3 regions of the Geodermatophilus sp. SYSU D00684 genome follow, and region 2 is predicted to be linked to each of the others. Evidence: riboswitches for the same ligand, from Rfam matches in the RefSeq annotation. Region 2 holds a riboswitch; each other region holds the start of a gene.

What was found. A riboswitch is a leader RNA that binds a small molecule or an ion and turns the genes downstream of it on or off. The one in region 2 is predicted to bind cyclic di-AMP.
Region 1: linked by a shared signal. The riboswitch ahead of ACI79L_RS12415 (transglycosylase family protein) and the one ahead of ACI79L_RS09035 (hypothetical protein) in region 2 are both predicted to bind cyclic di-AMP.
Region 3: linked by a shared signal. The riboswitch ahead of ACI79L_RS21105 (C40 family peptidase) and the one ahead of ACI79L_RS09035 (hypothetical protein) in region 2 are both predicted to bind cyclic di-AMP.

What each region holds. Positions count from the first base shown of each region.
Region 1 covers NZ_JBJGZI010000014.1:125,626-130,076, forward strand. Annotated here, with positions in the region: gene treZ (malto-oligosyltrehalose trehalohydrolase) at 1-1,544, opposite strand, end outside; gene ACI79L_RS12415 (transglycosylase family protein) at 1,655-2,254, opposite strand; cyclic di-AMP (ydaO/yuaA leader) riboswitch at 2,258-2,392, opposite strand; gene treY (malto-oligosyltrehalose synthase) at 2,641-4,451, opposite strand, start outside.
Region 2 covers NZ_JBJGZI010000010.1:44,377-48,827, forward strand. Annotated here, with positions in the region: gene ACI79L_RS09020 (sulfite exporter TauE/SafE family protein) at 1-431, opposite strand, end outside; gene ACI79L_RS09025 (DoxX family protein) at 456-815, shown strand; gene ACI79L_RS09030 (PIG-L deacetylase family protein) at 870-1,589, shown strand; gene ACI79L_RS09035 (hypothetical protein) at 1,635-2,201, opposite strand; cyclic di-AMP (ydaO/yuaA leader) riboswitch at 2,464-2,623, opposite strand; RNA gene rnpB (RNase P RNA component class A) at 2,746-3,169, shown strand; gene ACI79L_RS09045 (YciI family protein) at 3,315-3,680, shown strand; gene ACI79L_RS09050 (DMT family transporter) at 3,677-4,451, opposite strand, start outside.
Region 3 covers NZ_JBJGZI010000035.1:29,993-34,443, reverse strand. Annotated here, with positions in the region: gene ACI79L_RS21115 (D-alanyl-D-alanine carboxypeptidase family protein) at 1-1,100, shown strand, start outside; gene ACI79L_RS21110 (hypothetical protein) at 1,212-1,499, shown strand; cyclic di-AMP (ydaO/yuaA leader) riboswitch at 1,660-1,841, shown strand; gene ACI79L_RS21105 (C40 family peptidase) at 1,858-3,063, shown strand; gene ACI79L_RS21100 (M48 family metallopeptidase) at 3,233-4,451, shown strand, end outside.

The sequences.
Region 1 (4,451 bases), on a different contig from region 2:
GCCGACAGGTCGGGGTCGACCAGGTCCGGGTGCCGCCGGCGCAGCGCCAGCAGCGTCCGGTGCACCTCGAGCAGCCGCGCGTGCGGTTCCCGGCCGGGCTCGGACCAGTCCAGCTTCGAGCGGCGGAAGGTCTCGGGGTCCTGCGGATCGGGCACCTCGTCGGCGTCCCAGCCGTGCTCGGCGAACTCGTTCTTGCGGCCCTCGGCCGTCGCGCGGCCGATGTCCGGGTCGGTGTGGCTGGTGAAGAACTGCCACGGCGTCGAGGCGCCCCACTCCTCGCCCATGAACAGCATCGGCGTGAACGGGCCGGTGAGCACCAGGGTCGCGCCGACGGCGAGCAGGCCGGGGGACAGCGTCGCCGAGACGCGGTCCCCGATGGCGCGGTTGCCGACCTGGTCGTGGTCCTGCAGGTAGCCGAGGAACTTCCAGCCGGGCAGCCGCGCGGTGTCCACCGGCCGGCCGTGGGAGCGGCGGCGGAAGCTCGACCACGTGCCGTCGTGGAAGAAGGCGCCGGTGAGGGTCTTGGCCAGCCCCGCGAGGCCGGCCTCGGCGAAGTCGCCGTAGTAGCCCTGGCCCTCGCCGGTGAGCGTCGCGTGCAGCGCGTGGTGGAAGTCGTCGCTCCACTGGGCGTGGATGCCGGTGCCGCCGGCCACCCGCGGGGTGACCATCCGGGGGTCGTTCAGGTCGCTCTCGGCGATGAGCGTGAGCGGCCGGCCGACCGCGACCGAGAGCCGGTCGACCTCCTGCGCCATCTCCTCGAGCACGTGGGTGGCGCGCTCGTCGACCAGCGCGTGGACGGCGTCCAGCCGCAGCCCGTCGACGTGCATGTCGCGCAGCCACATCAGGGCGTTGTCCAGGATGTACCGGCGCACCTCGTCGGAGTCCGGCCCGGACAGGTTGACCGACTCGCCCCAGGTGTTCGCGCCGCCCTCGCTGAAGACCGGCATGAACAGCGGCAGGTAGTTCCCCGACGGGCCGAGGTGGTTGTAGACGACGTCCTGGATGACGCCGATCCCGCGCTGGTGGCAGGCGTCGACGAAGCGCTGGTAGGCCGCAGGGCCGCCGTAGCTCTCCTGCACCGTGTACCAGAGGACGCCGTCGTAGCCCCAGTTGTGGGTGCCGTCGAAGCCGTTGACCGGCAGCAGCTCGACGAAGTCGACGCCGAGGTCGGCGAGGTGGCCCAGCCGGTCGATGGCCGAGTCGAGGGTGCCCTCGGGGGTGAACGTGCCGACGTGCAGCTCGTAGACGACGCCGCCGGCCAGCGGGCGCCCGGTCCAGGCGCTGTCGCCCCACGCGTACGCCGACGGGTCGAACCGGCGGGACAGCCCGTGCACGCCGTCGGGCTGGCGGCGCGAGCGCGGGTCGGGGCGGGGCGTGTCGTCGTCGCCGAGCAGGTAGCCGTAGTCGGACTCCGGGCCGGCCTCGGCCTCGGCCCGCCACCAGCCGTCGTCGTCGCGGCGCATGTCGTGCACCGTGCCGTCGACCTGCAGGCGCACGCGCTCGGGCACGGGCGCCCAGACGGCGAACTCGACGGGTGCGGACATGCGGGGGCCTCCCAGCGGTAGTGCGGCTGACCGGTCCCTCTTGCCCGCTGCGGGCGCGGTCAACCGCGAGCGGCGGCCGGGGGAGCGGGTCCCCCGGCCACCGCCACGGGTCACGGCAGCTGCAGCTCCTGCCCGACGTAGATCTTGTTCGGGTCGCCGACCGTCCCGCTGTTGGCCGACCAGAGGGCCTTCCAGCCGCCCTCGACGCCCTGGGCTCGGGCGATCTTGCCCAGCGTGTCGCCGGACCGGACGGTGTACGAGCCGCCGGAGGCACCGGCGGCGGACTCGCCGGCGCGGGCGGCCGGGGCGGGCTCGGCCGGGGCGGGCGCGGCGGCGGGCGCGGCGGCCGGCGAGCCGGCCTCCGGGGCGTCCGGGTTCAGGCCCTTGCCGCAGGTGGGCCAGGCACCCGGGCCCTGGACGTCGAGCGTGCGCTCGGCGACGGCGATCTGCTGCGCCTTGGTGGCCAGGTCGGCGCGGGCGGCGTACTCGGTGCCGCCGAAGGCCGCCCAGGTGGACTGGCTGAACTGCAGGCCGCCGTAGTAGCCGTTGCCGGTGTTGATGCTCCAGTTGCCGCTGGACTCGCACTGGGCGACGGCGTCCCAGTCGTTCGGGGAGGCGGCCGAGGCCGGGCCGGCGGCGACGCCGATCGCGGCCGCGGCCACGCCGGTCGTCACGAGGGCACGGCGGAGCAGGGACGTGGACGTGCGCATGGGGGATCTCCGATCCGCCGCCTGCGAGGTGAGCTGTCGGGTTCGGAGCGATCGGTGCCCCGGCCGCGCAGAGCGCGGCTTCACCCCGAGGCGCTGCGTCCGGTCCCCCCGTGACCGCGGTGCAGGCGCCGAAGTGGGTCCCCCACCCCCGTCCTGGCTGTGCAGGAGGAACGGAGCCCGGCGGACGGGGTTCGGCGGACCGGCTCCGGCACGCGGCAGTCATTGGCCCGCGTGCGGGAGCAAACGTAACGGCCGCATCACGAGACGGCACACCCGCCCCACTCGTCACGGCGTGTCGCCCGGCGTCCCCGCGGCGGCGCGCGCCCGGCGGCCGGGGGGTGGTGCAGGACTCGGCGGCGCCGGCCGGCGCCGCCGTGACCTCCGTCTCATTCCCGGACGAGCAGGGCCACCGGCAGCCGGGCCAGCAGCTCGCCGACGGGCGCGCCGCCGGCGTCGGAGACGACCCGCGTGCCGGTGAGCACGTCGCGCCAGGCGCCGGTCGGCAGCGTCAGCGCGGTGTCGCCCCAGCCGGTGGCGGCCAGCGCGACCGGCAGCCGGGTCGCCACGGTCACCGCGCCGCCCTGCTCCCCGGACCCACGGTCGAAGGCGACGACGTGCTGCGCGGCCGACCCGGTGGCGGCCACCGGGGTGTAGCCGGTGAACAGCCCGGGCTCGTCCCGCCGCAGCCGCAGCGCCCGCGAGACGACGAGCAGCTTGGCCGCGCCGGTCTCGTCGACCTCGGGCACCTCCCCGCCGTCGAGCCGGGCCAGCAGCGCGCGCCGCTCGTCGTAGTCGACCGGGCGGCGGTTGTCGGGGTCGACGAGCGAGTGGTCCCACAGTTCGGTGCCCTGGTAGACGTCCGGGACGCCGGGCATCGTCAGCTGCAGCAGCTTCTGCGCCAGCCCGTTGGACCGGCCGGCCGGGGCGATCCGCGCGACGAACGCCTCGATCTCGCGGTTCGTGGCCTCGTCGTCGAAGGCGGCGTCGACCATCGCGTGCAGCTGCGCCTCGAACGCCTCGTCGACGTCGGTCCACGTGGTCGACTGCCCGGCCTCGCGGGCGGCCTTCTCGGCGTAGGCGTGCGCCCGCTCGCGGGACAGCGGCCAGGCGCCGACCAGGTTCTGCCACACCAGGTGCGCCAGCGGCCGGTCGGGCAGCGGGTGGCGGGACAGCCACCCGCGGACCAGGTCCGCCCACTCGGTCGGCACCTCGGCGAGAACGGCCAGGCGGGCCCGGGTGTCCTCGCTGCGCTTGGTGTCGTGCGTGGTGAGCGTCGTCATCGACTCCGGCTTGCGCTCCAGCCGCCGCGCCTGCGCCTCGTGGAACTCCTCCGGGGTGCTGCCGAAGCGGGCGGGGTCGCCGCCGACCTCGTTGAGCACCGCGAACCGCGCCCACCGGTAGTAGGCGCTGTCCTCGACGCCCTTGGCCATCACCGGGCCGCTGGTCTGCTCGAACCGGGTGGCCGCCTCGGTGCCGGCCTGCGCCAGCACCGGGTGCAGGGCGTCCACCGCGGCGACCAGGTCGGGGCGGCGGTCGCGGACGTCGCCCACGGCGGCGTCGAGGTGCTCGCGGCCGTCGGGCAGGTAGGTGCGGTAGACGGAGAACGAGGCCAGCAGCTCGGCCAGCGCCTCCTTCTCCGTCTCGACGTCGACGCCCGGCAGCTCGCCGATCACCCGCACCAGGCGGGCGACCTCGGAGCCGAGGATGCCGTCGGTGACCTCGCGCTTGCAGGCGTGCACCAGCTGCCCGTAGTCGACCGCCCGGCCGGACAGCTCGGTGTCCAGCGCGGTCAGCGCCGCCTCGCCGGCCGGGTCGACCAGGACGTCGTCGACCTCGGCCAGCGCGTCGTAGCCGGTGGTGCCGGCCGCCCGCCAGCTCTCCGGCAGGTCCTCGCCGGGCTCGAGGATCTTCTCGACCACCGTCCACCGGCCGCCCGACGCCTCGGCCAGCCGGTCCAGGTAGCCCTTCGGGTCGGCCAGGCCGTCGGGGTGGTCGATCCGCAGCCCGTCGACGGCGCCCTGCCCGACCAGCCGCAGCACCAGCTCGTGGGTGGCGCGGAAGACCTCCGGGTCCTCCACCCGCAGCCCGGCGAGGGTGTTGATGGCGAAGAACCGCCGGTAGTTGAGGTCGGCGTCCGCGCGCCGCCAGTCGACCAGCTCGTAGTGCTGCCGGTCGTGCACCTCCTGCGGCGTCCCCT
Region 2 (4,451 bases):
AACAGCGCGAGGTAGAGCCACCACGGGTCGCGGACGGCGCCGTCGTCGCGGTCGCGCAGCCGGCGGGTGAGCAGCGGCTGCACCGCGAGCAGCAGGCTGGCCAGCAGGACGAGCACCGGCACGACGACGTCGAAGGCCTCGCTCGGCGTGGTCAGCAGCAGCACGCTGCCGGCGACCCCGCCGAGCGCCGAGACCGCACCCAGGCGCACCAGCCGGCTGCGCTGGCCGGCGTACTCGCGGCGGAACCCGACCATGCCGCCGAGGTAGCCGGGCCACTGCGCCACCGAGTTGGTGACGTTGGCCGCCACGGTGCCCAGGCCCAGCCCGACCAGGGTGGGGAAGAGGATCAGCGACCCGCCGCCGGCGATCGAGTTGACCGCCCCCGCGCCGAGCGCCACCGCGGCCGCGATCAGGAGGTCGGCGGCCGTCACGGGGCGCCAGCCTACGGTCGGTGCATGCGACTCCCCGCCCCGGCGACCTGGCTGGCCGCCGCCCTCGGCGGCTCCGGCGTGCTGCACCTGGTGCGGCCGCGGACCTACGAGTGGCTGGTGCCGCCCGAGCTCGGCGACGCCCGGGGGTGGGTGCTCGGCAGCGGGGTCGCCGAGGTCGGCACCGCGGCGCTGCTGGCCGCACCCGCGAGCCGCCGGGCCGGCGGGTGGGCCGCGGCCGTGCTGCTGGCGTCGTTCGTGCCGGCCCATCTCCACCACGTCGGGGTGGCGCGCGGGCGGCCGGCGCTGCTGGCCGCGGCGGTGGTCCGGCTGCCGCTGCAGGCGCCGATGATCGCCGCGGCGCTGCGGGTGGCCCGGGGGCGCTGAGGCGTCAGCGGCCGCGCGCGGGGACGCCGTCGGGCTCCCGGGCAGACTGCCCGCATGGCGGAGGCGTTCCCCGAGGACTGGCAGCGCGCCCTGGTCGTCGTCGCGCACCCCGACGACGTGGAGTACGGCTGCGCGGCCGCCGTCGCGGCGTGGACCGCGGCCGGGCGCGACGTCCGGTACGTGATGGCCACCAGCGGCGAGGCCGGCATCGCCGGGCTGCCGCCGGAGGCCGCGGGGCCGCTGCGCGAGCGCGAGCAGCGGGCCGCGGCGGCGGTGGTCGGCGTGTCGGTGGTCGAGTTCCTCGGTCACCCCGACGGGCGGCTGACCGAGGGGCTGGACCTGCGGCGGGCGATCGCGGCGGCGATCCGGCGGCACCGTCCCGACCTCGTGGTGACGCTGCACTTCGGCGACACGTGGACGCCGCCGGGCGCCGCGCTCGGCTCCTGGAACAGCGCCGACCACCGGGTGCTGGGCCGGGCGGTGGTGGACGCCGTCGGCGACGCGGCCAACGAGTGGGTCTTCGCCGAGCTCGCCGACCCCGAGCCCTGGCGCGGCGTGCGCTGGACCGCCGTCTCGACGCCGGTGGGGGTCACGCACACCGTCGACGTGACCGACGTCGTCGACCGGGCGGTGGCCTCGCTGGCCGAGCACCGCCGCTACCTGGAGGCGCTGTCGGCCGAGCCGGTCGAGGAACAGGCACGGCGACAGGTCGACGTGGTGACCCCCGACGTCGACGGCCGGCGGGTGAGCGGCTTCGTCCTGTACGCCGGCTGACGGGGACGCGGCCCCGGGGGATGCCCGGGGCCGCGTCCGGGCCGGTCAGGGGTTGAAGCTCACGTGGACGTGGTCCATGTGGTTGGCGGTGGGCGACCCGCGGTCGGCCATGCCCCGCCAGCCGGAGCTCCCGATCACGAAGATCCGCTGCTTCCAGATGACGTAGTCGACGTGGAGGCGCGCGGCGTTGTCGATGACGTACTGGGCGACGGCGTTCCCCTTGCCGGAGTCGGCGTAGACCATGAAGTCCGCGGCGAGCTGCTGGGTGGGGGAGTGCCCGGGCCGGGTGAGCACCGTGGACACCCCGAACCGCTGCGCGACCTCGGCGACGACCGGACGGACGTGCGCCGCCCAGGCGCTGTAGGAGGTCGAGGTGGCGGTCGGCTTCCCGCTGAGGTTCGTGGACACCGCCGCCGCGGCGGCGGGGGCGGCGGCCGGTGCGGCCGCGGGGGCCGCGGCCGGGGCCCGGTCCTGGGACCAGCCGCCCGACCAGTCGCGGCGGGGACCGTCCCAGTCGGCCTGGGCCGCCGACTGCCCGGAGAGCCCGAAGGCGACGGCGAGGGCGCCGGCCGTGAGGGTGCGGCGGATCGTGCGCTTGCTGTTCGAGGGCATGACGAGGAGAGCTCCTGACGTCGGTTTCCGCGTGGCGCCGTCCGTGGCTGGACGGTCACCCGTCGCGTGAGGGGACCTGCGGGACGGGCCGGCGCGCGGCCGGGCGACGGGCGGCTGCTGGAGCGCAGGCCGTCGCGGAGGTGGCCGGGGCCGGGTCCGTCGTGCGCGGCGACCGGTGGGTCTGGACGGGTCGCGGCGCGCGTCGCAGGGTGTGCGGGGGCAGGCCGGGGCAGGCGCCGTCGGCGCACCCCGCGGTGGTTCTCCGTTCTCCCGTGGCCGCCTACCGGGTCAGCTGACGGGTTCGGGCGGGGATCTGCGCCCTACCCCCTCCCGGGTCTCGGGAGGCGGGACTCACCCCGGTGGTGCGGTGGGTCCCCGGCTCGCGGCCACCCGTGGTGACCGCGACTCGGCGGCGTCCGGTGTGGCCCCCCGGGACTGGAGGGTGGACGGCCGGACGGAGTCACCGTAGGAGCGTCCGCCCGAGCCCGCAGCGCGGACTCCGGAGTTCCGCTGAGGGCATCCGTAGACTGGTCGGCACGACGGACGAGTCGGCCGGGCGGTCGCGTCGGCGGGGGAGACCCCGCCGCCGAGGAACGTCCGGGCTCCACAGGGCAGGGTGGTCGCTAACGGCGACCCGGGGTGACCCGCGGGACAGTGCCACAGAGAACAGACCGCCAGCAGTGCCTCTCCGGAGACAGGGCTGGTGAGGGTGAAACGGTGGTGTAAGAGACCACCAGCGCACCGGGTGACCGGTGCGGCTCGGTAAACCCCACCCGGAGCAAGGTCGAGAAGGGACGGCGGACGGGAGACCGGACGCCGTCCTGCGCAGGCGTTCGAGGGCTGCCCGCCCGAGCCTGCGGGTGGACCGCTCGAGCCCGCCGGCAACGGCGGGCCTAGATGGATGACCGCCCATCGGGAGGCCGCGAGGCGCCCGAGGACAGAACCCGGCGTACAGGCCGACTCGTCCGTCGTCCCCCTCCGAGCCGGGGTGCCCTCCGGGGCGCGGCGGGGCCGCTTCCCGGCGGGACGCGACCGATGAGTCGTCGCGCCGGCCGGGGTCCCCCTCCCGTGGGAAGCGGCCGGACGGGCCGCGGCGACGACCCGGGAGGACCCGTGACGCAGTACCTGCTGTCCATGCCGCACGACTCGGCCGAGGAGCCGACGATGGCGTCGATGGACCCCGCCGAGCTGGAGGCCGCCCTGACGGCGGCCGGCGCCTTCCTGGAGGAGCTCGCGGCGTCCGGCGCACTGGTCTTCGCCGGTGGGCTGCACCCGCCGTCGACCGCGGTCACCGTCGACCACACCGGCAGCGATCTCGCCCTCGCCGACGGGCCGTTCACGCAGGCACCGGAGTACCTCGGCGGCTTCTGGGTCGTCGAGGCGCCGGACCGGGAGGCGGCCGTCTCCTGGGCCGCGAAGGCGTCGAAGGCGCTCGGCGCACGGATCGAGGTGCGCGCCTTCCAGGAGGTGCCTGCCTAGCGAACGCCGCCGGATCCCCGGGATCCGGCGGGACCGGTGAGATGGTCCGCGTCCGCCGGCTGGACCTGGTCGACCAGTACCGGCGCCACGTCGACCCGGTCGTCGTCGGCCGGGACCGGGGCGGTCCGGGGTGCCGCCGGTGCGCGCCGCCCCGACCGGGGCCGGAGCTGGACGACGGCCACGGAGACCAGCACCAGCAGGCCGCCGGCGAGCTGGACGGGGGTGAGGAACTCGCCCAGGGCGAGCGCGGCCAGCGCGGTGGTGACCACGGGCTCGAACGTCGAGAGGATCGACGCGGTGGACGGTCCGGTCCTCCGCAGGCCGGCGAAGAAGGCGAGCATCGCCACGACGGTGGAGACCACCGCGATGCACCCGACCCACAGCCACCCGGCCGGCCCGAGGCCGAGGTCGACGCCGCCGGTCACCGCGGCGCGGACGGCGAGCGTGCCGGCGGCCCCGGTCATCACCAGCACGGAGAGCACCACCGGGGGCAGGCGGTGCACCACGGTGTCCGCGACGAGGATGTAGACCGTGTAGGTCACCGCGGCGCCGAAGGCGGCGGCCGCGCCCAGCGGGTCGAACCGGAGCGCACCGGCGCCGAGGAGGACCAGCAGCGTCCCGGCCGACGCGACGAGCACCGCAGCCGCCCGTGCCGGTGTCAGCCGTTCCCGCCCGAGCGCGGCGGCGGCGAGGGTGACCAGGGCCGGGTAGGTGTAGAGGACCAGCGCCACCAGGGACGCGTCGATCCGCTCGAGCGCGGAGAAGTAGAGG
Region 3 (4,451 bases), on a different contig from region 2:
GGCAGCTGTCGGACCTGCAGCGCCAGCAGGTCGACGTCAACACCCAGACGGCGGCCAACTGGCGCGCCTACCTCGACCAGCTGCGCGAGGCGGGGGCCGCCGCGCCGCCGGCGGCCGAGCTGCTCGACCCCGTGCGGGGCCTGCCCGCGGGGCTCACCCCGGTCGGCGCGGCCGCCGGCGGCGCCCAGCGCGGCGCCGCGCAGCTGCCGCGCCGGCCGGTGTCGCTGCTCGTGCTGCCCGCCGAGACGCTGGCGGCGGTCACCGCGGCGATGGACGCCCTCGGGCGGCCCTACGCGCCGGGGACGGCCGGCCCGGACTCCTGGGACTGCGGCTCGCTGGTCTCCACCGTCTACCGCGACGCCGGCATCGACCTGCCCGCCGACCAGGCCGGCCTGTTCGCGGTCACCACGCCCGTCGACCCGGCCGACGTCCTGCCCGGCGACCTGGTCTTCCTCGGCACCCCCGAGTCGGGCCTGGGGCACGTCGGCATCGCGCTGGACGCGCAGACCATGCTCGCCGCCGACGCGTGGGCCGGCGCCGTCGTCGTCCGCCGCCTGCCCGCCGACCAGGTGCTGCACGTCGGCCGGCCGAGCCTCGGCCCGCGGCCGGAGGTGCCCGCCCCCGGCCCGGCCGGCGGCGCCCTGCGGGTCGAGTGCGGCAACACCGTCTACCCGCCGAGCTTCGACGGCGCCCGGGCCTGGGGCGGATACCCCAACGGCCTCATCCCGCCGAGCGCGCTGTGCCCGATCGGGGTGGGCGGCCACTCGCTGCGCTGCGACGCCGCGGCGGCCTGGCGGGCGATGAGCGCGGCGTTCGCGTCGGCGTTCGGGCAGCCGCTCTGCATCACCGACTCCTACCGCACCTACGCCGGCCAGGTCCGCCTCTACGGGGAGAAGCCGGCGCTGGCCGCGGTCCCGGGCACCAGCAACCACGGGTGGGGGCTGGCGGTCGACCTGTGCGGCGGCGTCGACGGCTTCGGCACGCCGCAGTACGCGTGGATGGTCGCCAACGCCGGCCGGTTCGGGTGGCTGCACCCGACCTGGGCCGACCCGGGCAACGGCCGCGAGGAGCCCTGGCACTGGGAGTACGCGGGCGGCTGAGCCGGGACTGTCGGTGGCCGTCCCTAGCGTGCCGGGCAACCGACAGGGAGACCCGTCCCGACCGCGGCCCGGCACCGGGCGGCGCGGCCGGGGCACCGGAGGGACACGGCCATGCTCATCGACTGCGACTCGTGCACCGCGCGCGGCGCCGGCTGCGCCGACTGCGTCGTCACCGCCCTGCTGGGCGCCCCGCCCGCGGAGCGGGACACCGGCCCCGTGCTGCTGCCGGTGCCCCCCGTCCCGGCGGCCCGGACCGCCGACGGCGCCCTGCCGCGCCCGGGCGTCGTCGTGGAGCTCGACGACGTCGAGCGGCGGGCGGTGCGGGCGCTGGCCGAGGGCGGCCTGGTGCCGCCGCTGCGGCACCGGCCGTCGCGGGACGGGCGCCGGCGCACGGGCTGACCGGCGGGGGACCACCCGAAACCGGGTACGCACCGGAGTGGCGCGGCTGCTGACCGTGCGTGTTCTCACAGTCCACGCACCCCCCGTTTGTCACAACTGCATCACGTCCGTACTGTGGCGCCGTCCGGCCGGGTGGTCGTCACCCGACGCAGGGTGACCTCGGCCGACACCGCCGAGTCACCGGACGCCCCTCCCCGGAGGTGCGCGAGGTGAGCCGGGGACCCACCGCAGCACTGGGGTGAGTTCTCGTGCGCGCCGGTCCCGACCGGGGCGCGGAGATAGGGCACGTCTTCCCAGCCCGAACCCGTCAGCTAACTCGGTAGGCGGTTGCTGAGGAAGAAACGGAGAGCCGCCGCCCGTGGCGACCCCCCGCCCCGTCCTGGGGCATGCACGCGAGAAGTCCACATCCGCCACCCGCACCACCGGGCCGCACCGCCCGTCGCGGCCCCGCCACCTCGGCCGGGCCACCCTCGTCGGCACCACCGCCGCGCTGACCCTCGGCCTGCTGTCCGGCACCGCGGCCGCCGACCCCGAGCGGGCCGGCACCCCGGAGCAGGCCGCCCAGCTCGCCGCCGAGGCCGGCCACCGGCTCGAGGTCGTCAGCGAGCAGGTCAACGAGGCCCGCGAGGTCCTCGCCCAGCAGCAGGCCGCCGCCGACGAGGCCGACCGGGCCGCCGCCGAGGCGCAGGACCAGCTGCAGGACCTCGACGGCCAGATCCGCCAGGTGGCGCGCAGCGCCTACGCCGGCAACGGCAACGGCGACGGCTTCGCCGGGCTCGACCTGCTGCTGACCAGCGACTCCGCCGAGGACTTCGTCGCCTCGCTGGCCACCCTCGGCCAGATCGCCGACCACACCACCTCCGTCCTCGACCAGGTGAACGAGGCGGCGGCTGCCGCCCGGCAGGCGCAGGCCGGCGCCGAGGCCGCCGAGGCCGCCGCGCAGCGCACCCTCGACGACCTGAGCGCCCAGGAGGCGCAGCTCCAGGACGACATCGCCGACTACCAGGCGCAGTTCGCCGCGCTCACCGAGGCGCAGCGGCAGGCGGCGCTCGCCGCGCAGGAGGCCGGCCTGGCCGCCGGCGCGCAGGCGGAGGCGGGCGACGAGCCGGCCGGCGGCTCGCGCGGCGACAGCGCTCCGGCCGCGACCGGCACGCAGGCCGCGGCCCCGGCCCCGGCCCCGGCCCCGGCGCCGTCGGCGGGCAGCGGCGGCAGCGGTGCCGCGCAGACCGCGGTGCAGACGGCGCTGGCCCAGGTGGGCGACCCCTACGTGTGGGGCGCCGGCGGGCCGAACGCCTTCGACTGCTCGGGCCTGACCCAGTACGCCTACGCGGCGGCCGGGATCAGCCTCCCGCACTCCAGCAGCATGCAGTCGCGCATGGGCGCCGCCGTCTCGCGGGCGGACCTGCAGCCGGGCGACCTGATCTTCTACTACAGCCCGGTCAGCCACGTCTCGATGTACATCGGCAACGGCCAGATGGTGCACGCCTCCACATCGGGGCAGCCGGTGAAGGTCGTGTCGGTCGACTCGATGGGCGGCATCACCGCGATGCGCCGCATCGCTTAGACGAAGGACCACCACCGAGGGCCGGTGACCCCGACGGGTCGCCGGCCCTCGGCGTCCGCGGAGGAGCGCCTTGCGGAGGGAGAGCGCTGCGGAGGGAGAGCGCTGCGGAGGGAGAGCGCTGCGGAGGGAGATCGCGGTGCGGGGCCGGCGCGCGCCTAGGATCGGCCGGGTGAGCAGGGCGGGCGGGACGAGCACCCGCCCCGGCCCCGCGGCCACCCGCCCCGGCCGCACCGGCTCCCGCCGGGCCGCGCTGCTGGTCGCGCTCGTGCTCGGTGCGGCGCTCGTCGTCGTCATCGCCCTCCGCACGCCCTGGACGCTGCTGCCCACCCCGCCCGGCGGCGCGTCCCCGGTCACCGACGACGCCGGGCTGCCCGCCGAGGTCGTCCGCCGCGCCGAGGCCCTCGCCGCCGACATCCGTCCCGCGTCGCTGACCAACCTGGTGCTCGGGCTGGCGGTCTCCGCGCTGCTCGGGCTCACCCGCCTGGGCAGCCGGCTGGTCACCGCGGTCGGCCGCGCGGGAGGCCGCCGCCGGCCGCTCACCGTGCTGCTGGGCACGGTCGCGCTGGTCGTCGTCGGCCGGCTGGTGACGCTGCCGATCTCCGCCTACGGCGAGGTGGTGCGGCACCGCTACGGGCTGTCCACCCGCTCCTGGCCGCTGTGGCTGCGCGACGTCGCGGTCTCCACCGCCATCGACGCCGGGCTCACCGCGCTCGGCCTGCTCGTGCTCGTCGCGCTGGCCCGCCGCGCGCCCCGCACCTGGTGGGCGTGGGCCGCCGGCGGCGCGGCCGCGCTGGTCGTCGCCGGCTCCTTCCTCTACCCGGTGGTCATCGAGCCGGCGTTCAACCGCTTCACGCCGCTGCCGGCCGGCGAGCTGCGCACCGACCTGCTGCGGCTGGCCGAGGAGAGCGGCTCCCCGGTCGAGGACGTCCTGGTCGCCGACGCGTCCCGGCGGACGACGTCGCTCAACGCCTACGTGTCCGGGTTCGGCTCCACCCGCCGGGTGGTCCTCTACGACACCCTGCTGGCCGACGTCCCCCCGGAGGAGATCGAGTCGATCGTCGCCCACGAGCTCGGGCACGTCGCCACCGACGACGTCCTGACCGGCACGCTCATCGGGGCGCTCGGCGCGGCCGCCGCCGTCGCCCTGCTCGGCTGGCTGCTGACCTGGGCGCCGCTGCTGCGCCGGGCCGGCGCCGACTCGGCGGGGGACCCGCGCGTGGTGCCGCTGGTGCTGTTCCTCGTCGCGGTCGGGTCCCTGGTCGCGACGCCGGTGCAGAACCTCGTCTCGCGGCACGTCGAGGCCCGGGCGGACCTGCACGCGCTCGACCTCACCCGGGACGCCGCCGGCTTCGTCGAGATGCAGCGCCGGCTGGCCGAGACGAACGTCG